4 regions of the Cytobacillus sp. QJM3NY_8 genome follow, and region 2 is predicted to be linked to each of the others. Evidence: riboswitches for the same ligand, from Rfam matches in the RefSeq annotation. Region 2 holds a riboswitch; each other region holds the start of a gene.
What was found. Region 2 has a riboswitch for S-adenosylmethionine ahead of AC0VZ9_RS24460 (methionine ABC transporter ATP-binding protein). Riboswitches for the same ligand answer to the same signal wherever they lie in the genome.

Region 1 (4,184 bases), 2.2 Mb from region 2:
ATATTATCAGCAAGGCGAATCGCAGCAAGTGTTTTTTCAAGCTGTCCGGCATTCATTGGCTGATTTGCTGATGAAGCCATTTGCGGAGTTCCTTCACTCGCTAGAGGGGAACCATTTCTTTCAAAGTAGTCTTTCATTTCAGGATCGATAGAAGATGGATCCTCTAAGTATCTTTCATAAAGTTCAATAACGTAGCCAAGGTTGGGGCCATGAAATCCTTGTTCAAAAGGTCCCTCACCATTCGATGGCTTTTTCATGGAAAATTACCTCCATAACTGTTTTTAAGTAAATAATTCAAATACATTTTTCTCCCCTGAAAATACAATACCCGTCTATATGATGCATTAACGATTTATTTTTACGAATAATAATATTTTTCAGAGGATAAAACGTTTCCACAGTTATTCTAACACGGAAAATCTAGTTGTACAAAGATAAAAACATGAATATAGTGGAAAACTATTAAAAATTTTTTTTTAGTAATTACTTATTCTAATAAAATGTTTTGTTAAATGTTAAACAATTATAAATAAGAAATAACTGGGTGGTTTTTAGGGGTTCATTTTAGATTGTTATTATCCGTAAAATTTTGCACGCTGATTTCAGCGCGGGATCTTCTTTCCGCCGGGAGGAACAGAGGTCCTCAGCTCCGCCTGCGCGGTCTCCCGCTCCCTCTCCCTCTCCTGCCGCAGGACATTTAAAAAGGCTTCCTTGACTAATACCGCACGACGAAAATGCGGATGAATTTTCGAGAATCATGTGCCCATAGCGATGATCAGTTCAGGTTAATAACTAAGTTCAAGCAAAAATTCAAAAACATTTTGTAAAAGCACTTTCTTATATAGAAGACAAAATAAAAAAGCCGGCAGTCGTCCGGCTTTAAAAAGTCTCAACTAAGTTAATATAGATTTGTTTCACTGCATTCGCATTTTTTCTGTTTTCTTTTAGGGAAGATTCAATTGCTTCTCTCGTTTCCACAGGAAAATCAAAATGGCCGCAAGTTGTACATTTTTCGAACATGGAACCAGAAACATTTACTTCAATGCCATCCATGGTCTGGAATACTGCTGGACCCTCGGATTCCGCAAACCGGTGGCGGCAGTGGCTATGTTCACGCATATTAGCTCCCCTCCAAGAAAAATTTCATTTACGTTCATTATAAAACAAATATTCTGAACTTTAAAGTGATCCCCTTCTAACATTTTATGCCAGGTTTTTTTCAAAAGAATAATTTGTGTATTTTTAAGACACATTAAAATTATTCAAATTCAGGAGGTTTTTCCATGAATATTGGCAGAGCAAAAGAGATTGCTGAGTCTGCTGAAATGCACAGTGTTACTTTGAATGGCATCCCGATCATCATTCAGCATGTAGATGAGCAGACTAAAACAGCACGTGTTTACACAAAAGCAGATTCTGAAAAAGAAATGGATGTGCCGGTTAACGATTTGATTGAAGAATGAATACCCCAAAAAAACTTTCCAGAATCTGATGGGAAGTTTTTTTGTTCAAAATTTTCCTCATTCCCCCTTAAAAAATGGAGACTGAGGGCAAAAGGACGTAAGATACCTGGTCGGATATTTTTTATAACATAAAATATTCAAAAAAGTGTTGACGATTAGCGGTTTACTGTAGTAAAGTTTAGAGAAAATTTAATATTTGATTTCTTATCCAGAGAGGTCGAGGGTAAGGCCCGACGACGCCTCAGCAACCAGCAATCATTTTTTTGATTGAAAAGGTGCTAATTCCTGCAAGTTTCTAAAACTTGAAAGATAAGAAGAATGGCTGATCACATTAAAAAGTCTTCTTCTTATAGAAGGCTTTTTTTTATTTTTTATAAGGAGTGGTTACAAGCATGTATAATATTGACACCAGATTAGCGCAAATCGGAAACAGGAGCGAGTCAGCAACAGGTGCTGTCAACCCGCCCGTATATTTTTCCACGGCATATCGCCATGAAGGCATTGGCCAGTCAACTGGCTTTGACTATAGCAGAACAGGCAACCCTACCCGCCAGCTGCTTGAGGAGGCAATCGCCGATCTGGAAGAAGGCGACCAAGGCTATGCCTGCAGTTCTGGAATGGCCGCAATTCTTACCATTCTTTCTCTTTTTAAATCCGGAGATGAATGGATTGTATCAAAGGATTTATATGGCGGTACATATCGTCTGCTTGAACAGGGCTTCAAGAAGTGGGGACTTCAGTGCAAATATGTAAATACCAGCAATTCCGAAGATGTTGAACTATTAATCACGGAAAAGACCAAGGCAATATTTCTGGAGACTCCAACTAATCCGCTTATGGAACAGACTGACATTCAATTGATAGCAGACATTGCCCAAAAGCATAATATCCTCCTTATAGTTGATAACACGTTTTATACCCCTCTCCTTCAGCAGCCGTTAAAGCTTGGAGCTGATATTGTGATCCATAGTGCAACCAAGTATCTTGGCGGGCATAATGATGTCCTTGCCGGATTAATTGTTGCAAAAGGCAAAGAGTTATGTGAGGCACTGGCGATGAACCACAATGCCGCAGGTGCTGTCCTTAGCCCTTTTGATTCATGGCTGTTGATCAGAGGGATGAAGACACTCTCTCTCCGCATGGAACGTCATGAAGAAAATGCGAAGGAATTAGCAGAATTTTTATCGGGCCACGATGCAGTAACAGATGTCCTTTATCCCGGCAAGGGCGGCATGATATCATTCCGAATCAAGGATGAATCCTGGGTGAATCCATTTCTGCAGAGCCTCTCCCTTATCTCCTTTGCTGAAAGCCTTGGAGGAGTCGAGAGTTTCATAACTTATCCAGCAACCCAGACACATGCGGACATTCCTGAAGAAATCCGTATTGAAACCGGTGTCTGTAATAGGCTTCTGCGTTTCTCGGTTGGAATAGAAAATGCAGAAGATTTGAAGGCGGATCTTGAACATGCTTTTGCTAAGGTTGTTAAGGAGGCAGTACGATGAGTTCGAATTACACATTCCAAACGAAATTACTTCACAATAATCAAAAATTCGACCCGGAAACAGGAGCTGTCAGTGTACCGATCCAGCATGCCTCCACTTTTCATCAAAAAGATATTGATGTGTTCGGAAAATATGATTACAGCCGCAGCCTGAATCCAACAAGGGAAGCACTTGAAGAAGTCATCGCGGAGCTTGAAGAAGGTATTAGAGGGTTTGCCTTTTCTTCTGGAATGGCTGCCATTTCTACAGCATTCCTCCTCTTATCTCAGGGAGATCATGTTGTCATTACAGAAGATGTATATGGCGGAACCTATCGAATGACAACAGAAGTCCTGTCCCGCTTTGGCATTGAGCACACATTTGTTGATATGACAAATCTTGAGGAAGTAAAAGAAGCAATCCGTCCCAACACGAAAGTTTTCTATGTAGAGACTCCTTCCAACCCGCTGCTGAAAGTGACAGATATACAGGCCATCAGTTCACTTGCAAGACAGCATGGAGCCTTGACATTTGTGGATAATACCTTCCTGACCCCTGCCCTTCAAAAACCGCTTTCTTTAGGTGCAGATATAGTGCTGCACAGCGCAACCAAATTTTTATCCGGACACAGCGACGTCGTGGCTGGCCTAGCGGTTGTGAAAGATCCGGATTTAGGTGCAAGACTTGCTTTTCTCCAGAACTCCTTTGGAGCCGTTTTGGGTGTTCAGGATGCGTGGCTTGTGCTGAGAGGCATTAAAACGCTGCAGGTCAGGCTTGATCAGTCTGTGAAATCAGCTAAGAAAATTGCTGGTTTCCTTAATGATCACCCATCTGTTAAGAAGGTGCATTATCCAGGTTTTGCAGATCATCCCGGATATAAAATCCAGAAAATGCAGGCTGTGAACGCAGGTGCCGTCCTATCTTTTGAGCTTGAAGATGAGCTATCGATGAGAAGATTTGTTGAAAATGCGAAAATACCTGTTTTTGCAGTAAGTCTGGGAGCTGTTGAATCCATCCTCTCCTACCCTGCAAAAATGTCACATGCAGCCATGCCAGCATCCGAACGGGAGCAGCGCGGAATAACGGACAGTCTTCTTCGTCTATCTGTTGGCCTGGAGAGCGCAGATGATATTATAGAAGATTTCAAGGCAGCTTTATCTGCTGCCGGAAAAACAAAACATTCGATTTTACAGCGGGGGTGATATTTTGAGTTTCCTAAATAAATTAAAGAATGAAA
Region 2 (4,184 bases):
CCGGTCTCATCAATAACCTTGCTCAATGCAATGGCTGCTGCCACACTTGTTGTGCCAATGATATTGTGGCCGCATCCATGACCCAGCCCGGGAAGGGCATCATATTCTGCAAGGAATGCAATAGACGGCCCTGGTTTATCGGATTTTTTCCGGGCAAGGAAAGCTGTTTCATGCCCGGCCACTGCCCGCTCAACTTCAAAACCTTCCTTCTCAAGGATGCCTGAAAGCAAGCCAGAGGCAAAAAACTCCTCATTTCCTATTTCCGGGGTCGCATGGATCTGGTGGCTTGCGGAAAGATAAACTTCTTTATTTCCCTCAACATTTTTCTTGATTGCTTCTTTCAGTTCAGATAGTGCTTTTACAGGTGCCGCCATCATTGTTCCTCCTTTATAAATAATTTTTTACCAGCCAATATCACTTAAAGGAATAAAAGTCGGGATCATGCTTCCGTCATATTCCTTCGTAATGAAATCAGCTACATCATCTTCCTGGTAAAGTTCAGCAATTCTCTTAAGCGTTTTGTTATCCTTGTCTTCTGTTCGGACAGCAATGATATTTACGTATGGAGTAGCGGTTTCACTTTCAATAAAAATTGAATCCTTAGTTGGGTTAAAGCCTGCATCTACGGCAATTCCGTTATTGATTACAGAAGCAGAGACATCCGGAAGTGCACGCGGTGTCTGCGCTGATACCATTTCTACAAATTCAAGGTTCTTCGGATTTTCAACGATTTTATTCAAGTCCAGGTTTCCGTCATAGTCCTCGGATAATTTAATCAGGCCGGCTTCCTCCAGTAAAAGAAGGGCTCTTCCGCCATTTGAAGCATCATTTGGAATGGCAATTTTGCCGCCTTCCGGAATGTCTTCTGCCGATTTTACTTTTTCAGAATAAAGCCCCATTGGTGCTAAAACAGTTGTCGCTATTGGGGTAAGATCCATATTATGCTCTTTAATAAAAGTGTCAAAATAAGCGACTGTTTGGAATGCATTCACATCAAGATCTCCTTCTGCAAGGGCAACATTGGGCTGCACATAGTCAGAGAATGTCACAACTTCAATTTCAATGCCTTCCTTTTCAGCCTTTTCTGCAATAAAGTCCCAGATGCGTGTATCAGAACCGCTTACACCTAATTTAATCTTCTTTGTTTCTTCTCCTCCAGTTGTGCTTGAGCATGCTGCAGTGAACACACCCAATGCTAAAATAATGAATGTTAAGAATAGTTTTTTCATGATGTATTTCCTCCTTATTTATCTTCTTCTGATTTTTTTGGATAAGATATTTCCGAATGACTGCAGGCCTTGAACCATGACAACTAAGATCGCAACGGTAATCAGCATGACTGTTGTATCGAATCGCTGGTAGCCGTAGGTAATGGCGAGGTCACCAAGCCCGCCGCCTCCGACTGCCCCGGCCATGGCTGATGCTCCGACCAATCCGATTGTTGCAATTGTAAAGCCTAATACCAGCGAACTAAGTGCTTCCGGAATCAGGAATTTTAGTATTATCTGGCCTGGTGTTGCTCCCATTGCTTCTGCAGCTTCTATAACACCCGGATCTACCTCAAGCAATGAGTTTTCTATTAATCTTGCAATATATGGCCCGGCATAAAAGACTAGCGGCACTACGGCTGCAGCCGTACCTATCGATGTTCCGACAATCAGCCTGGTAATGGGGATAATGGCTACCATTAAAATAATGAAGGGAACTGATCTGAAAATATTAATAATGCTGTTTATGATATTAAAAACAACGAGGTTTTCCAGCAGATGCCCTTTCCTTGTTACGACAAGCAATATACCAAGCGGCAGTCCGATAACAGCTGAAAACAGCAATGAGAATGCCACCATTTGAATCGTTTCGATTAAGGCTTCGATGATTTTTTCCTGATTAACTAGCACGTGTTGTCACTTCCTTTATTGAAACTTTTTCCTGGCTGATGTACTGAATAGCACGTCTGATTTCACTGTCTGGACCCTGGAATTCGACAATCAGGTTGCCAAACGGTGTTCCCTGAAGTTCAGTAATATTTCCAAACAGGACGTTGAAGTCGATATTAAACTTTTTGGCAACCTGCGAGAGGAGCGGCTGCCCGGCAGAATTTCCAACAAAGTTGATTCTAAATACCTTTTGAAGCCCTTGCTGTTTTTCAATCACTTCTTTAATGGAGTCAGGTATTTGATCATTCATGACAGTGCTGACAAAGTTTTTCGCTGTTTGCGTCTTTGGTGATGAAAAGACATTGAAGACGGTTCCTTCTTCGATAATTTTTCCTGCCTCTATTACAGCGACACGATCACAGATCTCTCTGATTACAGACATTTCATGGGTAATGATCAGTATAGTAATGTTGTATTCTTTATTTATTTTTTTCAGCAGCTGCAGGATAGAGCTGGTTGTCTGCGGATCCAGCGCTGAAGTTGCTTCATCACATAATAGAATGGAAGGCTGGGTCGCCAGCGCCCTGGCAATTCCGATCCGCTGCTTTTGCCCGCCTGACAGCTGATCGGGATAGCTGTTTGCCTTGTCTGCAAGCCCCACGAATTCTAATAGTTCATGGACACGCTTTTTGATGTCATCTTTAGGGATCTTAGCCAGTGTGAGCGGCATCGCCACATTGGCAAACACTGTTTTCGAATTTAAAAGGTTAAAATGCTGAAAGACCATCCCGATGTTTCTTTTCACTTCGCGAATTTCTCTTACAGATAAAGCCGTCAGATCATGTCCACTGACAATGACCTTTCCTGAAGTCGGCTTCTCCAGCCAATTGACACAGCGGATCAAAGAGCTCTTTCCCGCACCGCTGAAGCCGATCACACCGAAAATCTCACCTTTGTTAATCTTTAAGTCTATTCCATTTAAAGCAGCTACCTGCTGTCCTCCGCTTTCATAGATTTTCTTTAAATTCTGAAACTCTATCATTCAGCATCTCTCCTTTTCTAAATGTTATATATAATTAATCCTATATGAAAACTAAGAATTATATCCTGAAATTTACCCCTTCTAACAGAAGAGGTTTTTTGAAGTCCCCTCCTTATCTTTCAGGCTATCGCCTGCTGGATTTGGCACAGTGCAGTCTGCCTGCTGCCGAAGCTTCATTGGGCCAGGTCCCTCTGCTTCTCTCGATAAGAATTATTCATATGTTTATGAATAGAATCTTGATGCATTTTTTTCGGATAAAAACAAAAACCCTCTTCTAAAGAAAGAAGAGGGCAGCATTTATCAATGGTCCTCTTCTTATCTTTCAAGCTACGCTTGCTGGATTTGGCACGGTACACTTTTGTCCGCTGCCGAGGTGTCATAGGGCCAGTCCCTCAACCTCTCTGGATAAGAAGATTTTTATTATTCGGTTGTTTAATATGCTTATTACTTTACCACCATAAAGAAAAGGATGTCAATCATTATTTTTCAAATATTTTCACTTGGGCCATTTTCAAAAATTTCCGTTACTTTAACAGAGCTGTCTTTACGGTGAATAATCATCACACCTGCCAGAGCGATTATACCACCCGCAACGGATAACATAGTCGGCACCTCTCCCAGCCAAACCCAAGCAATGACAAATGCTATTGCTGGTGTCAGATAAAGAGAGCTTGTCGCTTCAGAAGTCCCTCCTATGGACGCAAGAAAAGCTAGGGCAATATATGGAATTACCGTTGGAAAAATCCCCAAATAGATGACACTTAAAGTGGATTCGGCCGATGCATGAAAGATCTCATTACCAAGCCCAGGAAGATAAATCAGCATAAAACCAGTCCCTGCCCATACCGTATAGGATGTAAATGACAAAAATCCGTATTTATTAAAATATTTAGTCTGAAACACGAAATAGATGCTTTCTGAAATGGAAGCAAGCAGGACAAATAAAATACCGGTTTGGATTTCAAACCCTCCTCCTGCACCAAGCGAAATAAGTGCGGCACCAGCAAAACTGACTGCGGAACCAGTCCACCTGACCCTTCCAAACCTTTCCCTTAAAAATAAAGCAGCCAACGCAGCCGAAAAGATCGGAGTCATTGATACAATCAAGCTTGCCGGCCCGGCGCTTACTGTTTTTTCCCCAATGTTGAGAGCTGTATGATAAACCGTAAAACCAAGGAATCCAAGTATAAAAATAGCAGGAAAATCTTTTATATCCGGAAGACGCATCCTTGTCAGCAGTGCTAAGACACCAAGTGCAGCCGAAC
Region 3 (4,184 bases), 2.6 Mb from region 2:
AGCAGGAAAAAGAGAAACAAAAGGAAGCTTTCGAAAGTGTACAGAAAGAGCTTGCAAACGAGCATCAGACCATCATTGATCTGCAGGAAAAGTGGAGCCAAACGTACTTGGAATGGAAGCTATCAGCTGAGCAAAATATTAAGGAGATTAGCTTCTTTATTGATGGTGCGGTTTTTCCAGCCGCTGAGAAAGCAGAAGCTTCTGAAGAGGTTCCGCGATTATCATCGCATATGCTGGAAGAAATCATTGGAAGCATTGAGGAGCTTAAACAGCTGCAAAAATCAAAAGAAGAACAAGCCAGTGAATTGCTGGCGATCCAGGCGACAAGAGAATCGGAGCAAAAACAGCAAAAGAAGCTGGAGAAAAAACTTCATGCTCTTAACGAAGAGTGGAAGGATGCGTCTGTACCGGATGAACCTATGAGTATTTTGGAAAAGATGGTTCAAACAGCTGCAAAGGAAACAAAGGCAGCAGAGAAAGAAGAGCGAGAGCAGGGAACAACTGTAACAGTTGCTGACACTTCTTTAAAGCATGCGAAGGCGCAGCGTGATAAGACTGTTAAAAAAGTGGCCAAGCATGATAAACAGCCTGAAGAATGGGAAGAACTTGATCTGGAAGTGAAGACGGTTGAGATTACAGACCAGACCAAACAGACGAATGCAGAAATTAAGAAAACGGAAGAGCGCAAAAAAGAGACGGAGCAAAACATTGCTGAGTTTGAAAACAATCAATTGCATCTATCCGTAATCCTTAAAGAGGAAGCAGCAGCTTTTACGGATGAAGATATTGAAAAAATAAAGAGCCAGGGAAAGCAAAGCATCATTTCCTGGAGTGAAAAACATCAGGGTATCCAGGATGAAGGCCAGGAGAAGCACGCAAAAATTGAACAATCCCTGCGCAATTTAAAACTCAATATTGAAGGCAAGGATTGGGAGATCCGCTTTAAGAATGAAGTCTTAACTACGCTTGATCATATGGATACGAGGCATTATGCACATATTCAAAGTGTTGTCCAAAACATGAAGCGCTTCTCACAGAGCGGCTTAGAGCAGCTGGAACGCGATAAAGAACGGGCAGAAAAGGCGCAAAACTTCTGGGCAAGCCGTGCGAGTATGAAGGTGATGAGTATTTCGGAAGCGATTCGCTCGATGATTGCGAAAATGAAGCTGAAGAATGAACGGGGGTCTTTCCCGCTCGTCCAGCTCAAAGAAGACATCTTGCCTAAAAAAGCGGAAGATATTGAACCTTTACTGAAACAGCATTTTGTTTCGGCCATTAACAAAATTACGAAACGATTCGAGATGATTGATGACCATAATCTGGAGCTGGATCAGGAAATCAAACAGCTCATCAGTGATGAGCAGATTTTATTTGTCTCCCTCAGGAATCGTTACCCGGAACTGCTGGTATATAATATGCGTACTGATAATGCCTTCATGTATGGAAAACCGCAGCGTGAGCATTATTCAACCTGGCAGACGATCAACCAGGGTTCAAAGACTAAATCGGATGGCAGCGGCGGCCAAAAGTTATCTGCCCGCATGGTCATGATGATGATGCTTCTTTCGGTTAAGAGTGAAACTGATCAAAGCTGGGTTCCGTTAGTCTGTGATAATCCGTTCGGACAAGCGGCTTCTGCCCATGTGCTTGACCCGATTTTCGCTGTAGCTGATAAGCTGAAGTTTCAATTCATCGTCGTTACTCCGCCTGAGTTGGTGAAAACAGAGATCAGCCAGAGGTTTGATGCGTACTATAAATTGGATTTCATCCGGGAAAAAGGGAAAGAGATTGTGTCGGATACGATTGTACCGGCATTTCGAATTTATCAGGGAGAGGAAGCAGTTCATTAGATTAAAAGAATTAAAGTATTGCCATCTTGCAAAAAATATGCAATACTTGGTTGAAAATAATATTTTATACAAATTCTTATCCAGAGAGGTGGAGGGACTGGCCCTGCGAAGCCTCAGCAACCCCTGATTATGTCAGGAAGGTGCTAATTCCAACAGAGTTGACGCTCTGGGAGATAAGAGGTCGTTTTTGATAATAAAGGCCTCTTATAAAGAGGCCTTTTTTTGATGTTCTTTTTAGGTTGAGCTCGGTTTAGATAATAACGAAGAAAGAGGAGGAAAAACAAAATGGAAAACAGTGTTATACAGGTACCGGAAGCATATTCGAGAATATTACAGGATTCTGATGTGCTGGGTTTCGGGCAATCATGTGATCGAAAAACAGGGTTTTTACTAAAGGGGCTGGCTGCCTCCAAACCAGGAGGAAGCTTTTTGGAGCTGGGCACAGGTACGGGGGCATCTGCTTCCTGGATCATAGATGGGATGGATGAAAGCAGTAAGCTAACGACCGTTGACATAGATTCGACAGTTCAATCCATCGCGAAAAAAAACCTCGGGTATGACAGCAGAATTACATTTTGCTGTGAGGACGGAGCAGCTTTTATTCAAAACCTGTCGGAAAGGTTCGATTTTATTTTTGCAGATACGTGGCCAGGGAAATTCGAGCTTCTGGACAAAACCCTGGATCATTTAAATATCGGCGGTTTTTATGTGATTCATGATGTGTTTCCGCAGCAGAAATTGCCTGAAGAATTTCGGATCAAAGCCACTAAACTCCTGAAAACACTGCAGAACAGACCTGACCTGGACATTACAGAATTGGATTGGTCTACTGGGCTGATACTGGCAGTGAAGACAGCGGTTTGATAGTTTATTAAGGGGGGACGTTCCATGAGTAGCGTTAAAAATCAGGTTAAACATGTATTGTATGAAGGTGAAACCATTATTGAATGTCTAAGCTGTTCATTAGTGGCTCATTTCTGTTTAGCACCGCATCCAGGCTTCTTTGCGGCAACAAACAAAAGACTGCTGTTTTATGGAATTCCTGCATCAGGAACAACCAAGGATTTAGTTGAAGAATTTGCGTATATCAATATAACTTCCATTGAAGAAAAAAGGGGAATCACCGGCAGGCATATTCATATGTACTATAACCAGGACTTGTATAAATTTCAGCAAATCCAGGGGATGAATATGTTTGATTTTATGGCAGCGGTTAAGGAAAAGATGTGTATGTTTGCTGCTTCGGCAAAAGAGCGTTATCCCGTAGGATAAACGCCCTTTTAAATTGTGGAATTTATAGCTTAGCTTAGTTGCTCAGACAACTTTTCCATGATTTAGCGATTAACTGGACTCCTCTCTCAATCTCGTCCATCGAGGGTGCGCCATATCCAATCATCACATGATGGTTTGGCTTGTGCAGCTGATACATAGGCGAAACAGCATCGATTTCAACACCTGCCGACTTTGCCAGTTCAATTGCTTTCGCTTCATTCAATCCTTCGGGTAATTTCACGATGATATGCAAGCCCGCTGTATCTCCAATGATGTCAAAGTGGTCTCCTAAGTGTTTTGACAGGCTTTCTATTAAACAGCTCCGCTTGGATCGATATAACGTTCTCATTTTTGCTATATGAGATGTATAAAGTCCTTCTTCCATAAATTTTGCAGCAGCCTGCTGATCGATTCTTGAAACATTCGTTTTTTGGTAAGCATTAAATTTTTCAAAGTCTTGCTGCAGAGATACTGGCATAATCAGATAGCTGATCCGAAGTGATGGCAGCAATGTTTTTGAAAAGGTGCCAAAGTACAGTACCCGCCCGGTTGAATCCAAATGGGACAATGCCGGGATTGGTGCCCCTTTGTAGCGGAATTCAGAATCATAGTCATCCTCGATAATATAAGCGTCCTGTTTGATTGCCCAATTTAACAGCTCAATCCTTCTGGCAATAGACATAATTGTACCGGTAGGGTATTGATGAGCAGGTGTCGTATACAATAATTTTATTGGCTCTTCAGCATCAGGCACACAGCATCCATCCTCATCCACAGAAATCGGATAACAAGGCAGCTGTAATTGATCAAAAACAGATCTTGCCCGAATAAAACCTGGATCTTCAATCCCGATGGCTTTCCGCTTAAAAAACAAACAGACATTTAACAGCTGCGGCTGAAATCCGCTGAATAGATACACTTGTTCCGGCTGACAGGCTAGCCCTCTAGCTTGCTGAAGGTATTGTGCAATTTGAACACGCAAAGAATATTCACCCTGCCACGGGCCATTGCTGGCATTGGATTCCTTAAGCTCTTTTCGATAAAGTCTATTCCATTGTTTGT
Region 4 (4,184 bases), 120 kb from region 2:
TACCAGTTCAAGAATACAGATCACGCTGCAGATCTCTTTGCTCTTAAAGAGCCAGGATATATTTATAGCAGGATACATAATCCGACTGTAAGTGTATTTGAGGAAAGAGTGGCCTTGCTTGAAGGAGGAGTTGGTGCCCTGGCTCTTGCAAGCGGACAATCTGCCATTACGCTTGCCATTTTAAACATAGCTGAAGCAGGGGATGAAATTATTGCTGCGTCCAATTTATATGGCGGTACTTATAATTTGTTTGCAGTCACACTTCCCAAGTATGGAATTAAAGTGAAACTGGTTGATCCAAAAGAGCCGGAAAATTTCCGTAACGCGATTACAGATAAAACAAAGGCCATCTTTGCCGAAACGATAGGGAACCCAAGCTTAAAAATCCTGGATATTGAAAAGGTAGCAGCAATTGCACACGAGAATGGTGTGCCGCTGATTGTCGATAACACTTTTGCTACACCTTATCTATGCAGGCCGATCGAACATGGGGCTGACATTGTTATACACTCTGCGACTAAATGGCTGCTCGGCAATGGAACAACAATGGGAGGAATTATTGTAGACGGAGGAAAATTTGACTGGAATTCCCATAAGTTCCCGGGCTTTACAGAGCCAGATCCCAGCTACCATGATATTGTCTATAGCGAAGCAATTGGCGAGGCGGCTTATATTATCAAAGCACGCGTACAGCTTTTAAGAGACTTAGGGCCTGCTATGAGTGCGCAAAGTGCATTTCAATTCACATTGGGGCTTGAAACTTTGCATGTACGGATGAAAGAGCATGTTGCCAATACGAAAAAAGTAGTGGAGTATCTAGAGGCGCATCCAGCTGTTAATTGGGTCCTGTATCCTGGAAATGAAAGCCATCCGGATAAAAAATTGGCGGATAAGTACTTGCCGAAAGGAGCAGGAGCTGTGGCTGTGTTTGGAATTGCTGGCGGAAGAGAAGCAGGTGCCAAGCTAATAAACAGCCTGAAGCTTTGGGCACATGTGGCAAATGTCGGGGATGCAAAGAGCCTGATTATCCACCCTGCAAGTACAACTCACCAGCAGCTGGATGAAGAAGGTTTAAAAGCTGCGGGAGTGCCGGAGGATCTAATTCGAATTTCTATCGGAATCGAGAATGCGGAAGATTTGATTGAAGATCTGGAACAGGCGATCGAAGCAGCTGCAGGCATTACATCACTTTCTGCAAAAGCATAAAGGAAAATTTACCATTCATTTTTTTCCGAAAGTTTAAAATTTCTTCGTTGACACCTTTTTGATGGCTATGATACGATAGCAAACGTAATTAATAAACTGCTTAATTTATTAAAATATTAATTGAATATAAATCGTTACGCTCTTATCAAGAGAGGTGGAGGGAAGTGCCCTATGAAGCCCGGCAACCGTCAATTATTTGAAATGGTGCCAATTCACTCAAAGCATAGCTTTGACAGATGAGAGAAAGGACTTAATTTTTAATGCCTTTCTGCTCATGTGCAGAAAGGCATTTTTGCTTTTAGCGCATGAAAGCCTATAAGGAGTAAAAAATAGGGGAATATAAGCAGTCTAATAATTATAATCTGTATCTTTCGATTAAAGAGGTGACAATTCACGTTGATTTCTATAAAAGATGTACAGAAGATTTTCTCTTCAAAAAAAGGCCAGGTAAAAGCTGTTGACAATGTAAACCTGGAAGTAAAGGAAGGAGAAATCTTCGGAGTTATCGGATATAGCGGTGCAGGTAAAAGTACCTTGATCCGCATGCTGAATGGGCTGGAGCTTCCTACCCATGGCAGTGTGACAGTTGCAGGAAATGAGGTTTCAAAGATAAAGGGAAGCAAGCTAAGAAAAGCGCGTCAGGAAATAAGCATGATCTTCCAGCATTTCAACCTATTATGGTCGAGAACGGTAAGAGAGAATATCGCTTTTCCGCTTGAAATTGCTGGTGTTTCCCGGCAGGAAAGGCTGAAAAGGGTAGACGAGCTCATTAAACTCGTTGGCCTTGAAGGAAGAGAAGATGCCTATCCTTCCCAGCTCAGCGGCGGTCAAAAACAAAGGGTTGGAATTGCTAGAGCCCTTGCCAACAATCCAAAAGTACTGCTTTGTGATGAGGCGACATCTGCACTTGATCCGCAGACTACAGATTCCATTTTGGAGCTGCTTGTTGACATCAATGAGCGTCTGGGCTTAACGATTGTCCTAATTACTCATGAAATGCACGTTATCCGTAAAATCTGCCATCGGGTTGCAGTCATGGAAGGCGGCCGAATTGTTGAAATCGGGCCTGTATTGGATGTATTTAGGAATCCAAAAGCTGTGATTACAAAGCGGTTTGTACAGCAGGTGACAGAGCCTGAAGAAACTAAGGAAACGATTGATCATCTGGTCGATTTGTATCCAAAAGGAAAAGTAGTGCAATTAGGGTTTGTCGGCGAATCAGCTGAACAGCCGTTGATTACAAACCTGATCCGTAATTTCCAGGTAACCGTAAATATCCTTCAAGGAAAGATTTCCCAGACACAGAATGGTTCTTACGGTACTTTATTCATCCATGTTGATGGAGAAGCAGAGGAAGTTGCAAAAGCCATCGAATTTATTCATTCTCAGCAGGTTGGCGTGGAGGTGATTTCCAATGCTTAACGAATGGTTTCCAAATGTGAAATGGGATTCCATGTGGGAAGCTACAATGGAAACCCTATATATGACAGCTATTTCTGTTCTCGCAACTTTTATTTTAGGTGCAATTCTGGGATTGCTGCTCTTCCTGACTTCCAAGGGTAACATTTGGGAAAACGCAGCAATTAATAAAGTTATTTCCGCTTTCGTCAATATATTCCGCTCAATTCCGTTTATTATTCTGATCGTGTTATTGATTCCATTTACCAAGTTTCTTCTTGGAACAATGATCGGGGAAGATGCAGCACTGCCTGCATTAATTATTGGTGCCGCCCCGTTTTATGCCCGTATGGTGGAAATAGGCTTGAGGGAAATAGATAAAGGTGTAATTGAAGCGGCCAAGTCTATGGGGGCAAAAACAAGCACGATTATCTGGAAGGTTCTGCTTCCGGAATCAATGCCCGCCCTTGTTTCGGGAATTACCGTTACAGCCATCGCGCTTGTTGGCTACACGGCCATGGCCGGTGTCATCGGTGCTGGCGGACTTGGAAACCTTGCTTACCTGGAAGGATTCCAGAGGAGCCGCAGTGATGTGACGCTTATGGCGACTGTCATTATTCTAATCATCGTATTTATCATCCAGTTTATTGGAGATATCATAACAACTAAATTAGACAAACGTTAAGGAGAGATTCATATGAAAAAATGGTTATCAATTGCTCTTGCACTTGCAGTAGCACTTGTTCTTGCAGCTTGCGGAACGTCAGAAGAAGACGGCAATGCCGGTGAAGGCGGAGAAAGTAAAGAAAGCACTAAAATTACAGTAGGGGCTTCCAACGTCCCACACGCTGAAATCCTTGAAGAGGCAAAGCCATTACTTGAAGAAAAAGGCTTTGAACTTGATGTTGTACCATTCCAGGATTATGTATTGCCAAACCAGGCTCTTGAGTCTAAGGAGCTGGATGCAAACTATTTCCAGCACATTCCTTACCTTGAGTCACAGAAAGCTGAACATGGATATGATTTTACAAATGCAGGCGGAATTCATATCGAGCCAATCGGAGTATATTCTCAAAAATATAAGAGCCTTGACGAACTTCCTGAGGGTGCATCAATCATCATGAGCAACTCAGTAGCAGACCATGGCCGTATACTTTCCATGCTTGAAGCAGAGGGACTTATTACTTTAAATGAAGATGTAGAAAAAACCGAAGCAACTCTGGAAGATATTAAAGACAATCCTAAAAAGTTAAAGTTTGATACTGAATATGAAGCTTCACTTCTTCCTCAAATCTACAATAATGAAGAAGGGGATGCAGTCCTGATCAACTCCAATTATGCAATTGATGCCGGTTTGAATCCTCTTAAGGATTCAATTGCAATTGAAGACAAAGATTCCCCATACGTAAATGTAATTGCTGTCCGCTCAGGCGATGAAGAAAAAGAAGGAATTAAAGCTCTTGTAGAAGTCCTTCGTTCTAAAGAAATTCAGGATTTCATTCTTGAAAAATATGAAGGTGCCGTTGTACCGGTATCTGAGTAAGAGTTAAAAAGGCAGGCGTCTATGCGCCTGTTTTTTT

Region 1: linked by a shared signal. The riboswitch ahead of AC0VZ9_RS13435 (methionine biosynthesis PLP-dependent protein) and the one ahead of AC0VZ9_RS24460 (methionine ABC transporter ATP-binding protein) in region 2 are both predicted to bind S-adenosylmethionine.
Region 3: linked by a shared signal. The riboswitch ahead of AC0VZ9_RS11390 (O-methyltransferase) and the one ahead of AC0VZ9_RS24460 (methionine ABC transporter ATP-binding protein) in region 2 are both predicted to bind S-adenosylmethionine.
Region 4: linked by a shared signal. The riboswitch ahead of AC0VZ9_RS23850 (methionine ABC transporter ATP-binding protein) and the one ahead of AC0VZ9_RS24460 (methionine ABC transporter ATP-binding protein) in region 2 are both predicted to bind S-adenosylmethionine.

What each region holds. Positions count from the first base shown of each region.
Region 1 covers NZ_CM149681.1:2,582,319-2,586,502, forward strand. Annotated here, with positions in the region: gene sucA (2-oxoglutarate dehydrogenase E1 component) at 1-257, opposite strand, end outside; gene AC0VZ9_RS13425 (hypothetical protein) at 880-1,119, opposite strand; gene AC0VZ9_RS13430 (H-type small acid-soluble spore protein) at 1,284-1,463, shown strand; SAM riboswitch class I at 1,665-1,779, shown strand; gene AC0VZ9_RS13435 (methionine biosynthesis PLP-dependent protein) at 1,856-2,968, shown strand; gene metC (cystathionine beta-lyase) at 2,965-4,149, shown strand; gene AC0VZ9_RS13445 (bifunctional homocysteine S-methyltransferase/methylenetetrahydrofolate reductase) at 4,154-4,184, shown strand, end outside.
Region 2 covers NZ_CM149681.1:4,764,411-4,768,594, forward strand. Annotated here, with positions in the region: gene AC0VZ9_RS24445 (M20 family metallopeptidase) at 1-374, opposite strand, end outside; gene AC0VZ9_RS24450 (MetQ/NlpA family ABC transporter substrate-binding protein) at 402-1,229, opposite strand; gene AC0VZ9_RS24455 (methionine ABC transporter permease) at 1,248-1,898, opposite strand; gene AC0VZ9_RS24460 (methionine ABC transporter ATP-binding protein) at 1,888-2,919, opposite strand; SAM riboswitch class I at 3,029-3,129, opposite strand; SAM riboswitch class I at 3,232-3,331, opposite strand; gene AC0VZ9_RS24465 (DMT family transporter) at 3,406-4,184, opposite strand, start outside.
Region 3 covers NZ_CM149681.1:2,175,663-2,179,846, forward strand. Annotated here, with positions in the region: gene AC0VZ9_RS11385 (coiled-coil domain-containing protein) at 1-1,850, shown strand, start outside; SAM riboswitch class I at 1,924-2,030, shown strand; gene AC0VZ9_RS11390 (O-methyltransferase) at 2,136-2,714, shown strand; gene AC0VZ9_RS11395 (PH domain-containing protein) at 2,739-3,122, shown strand; gene pdxR (MocR-like pyridoxine biosynthesis transcription factor PdxR) at 3,157-4,184, opposite strand, start outside.
Region 4 covers NZ_CM149681.1:4,645,402-4,649,585, reverse strand. Annotated here, with positions in the region: gene AC0VZ9_RS23855 (O-acetylhomoserine aminocarboxypropyltransferase/cysteine synthase family protein) at 1-1,206, shown strand, start outside; SAM riboswitch class I at 1,346-1,449, shown strand; gene AC0VZ9_RS23850 (methionine ABC transporter ATP-binding protein) at 1,603-2,628, shown strand; gene AC0VZ9_RS23845 (methionine ABC transporter permease) at 2,621-3,289, shown strand; gene AC0VZ9_RS23840 (MetQ/NlpA family ABC transporter substrate-binding protein) at 3,302-4,147, shown strand.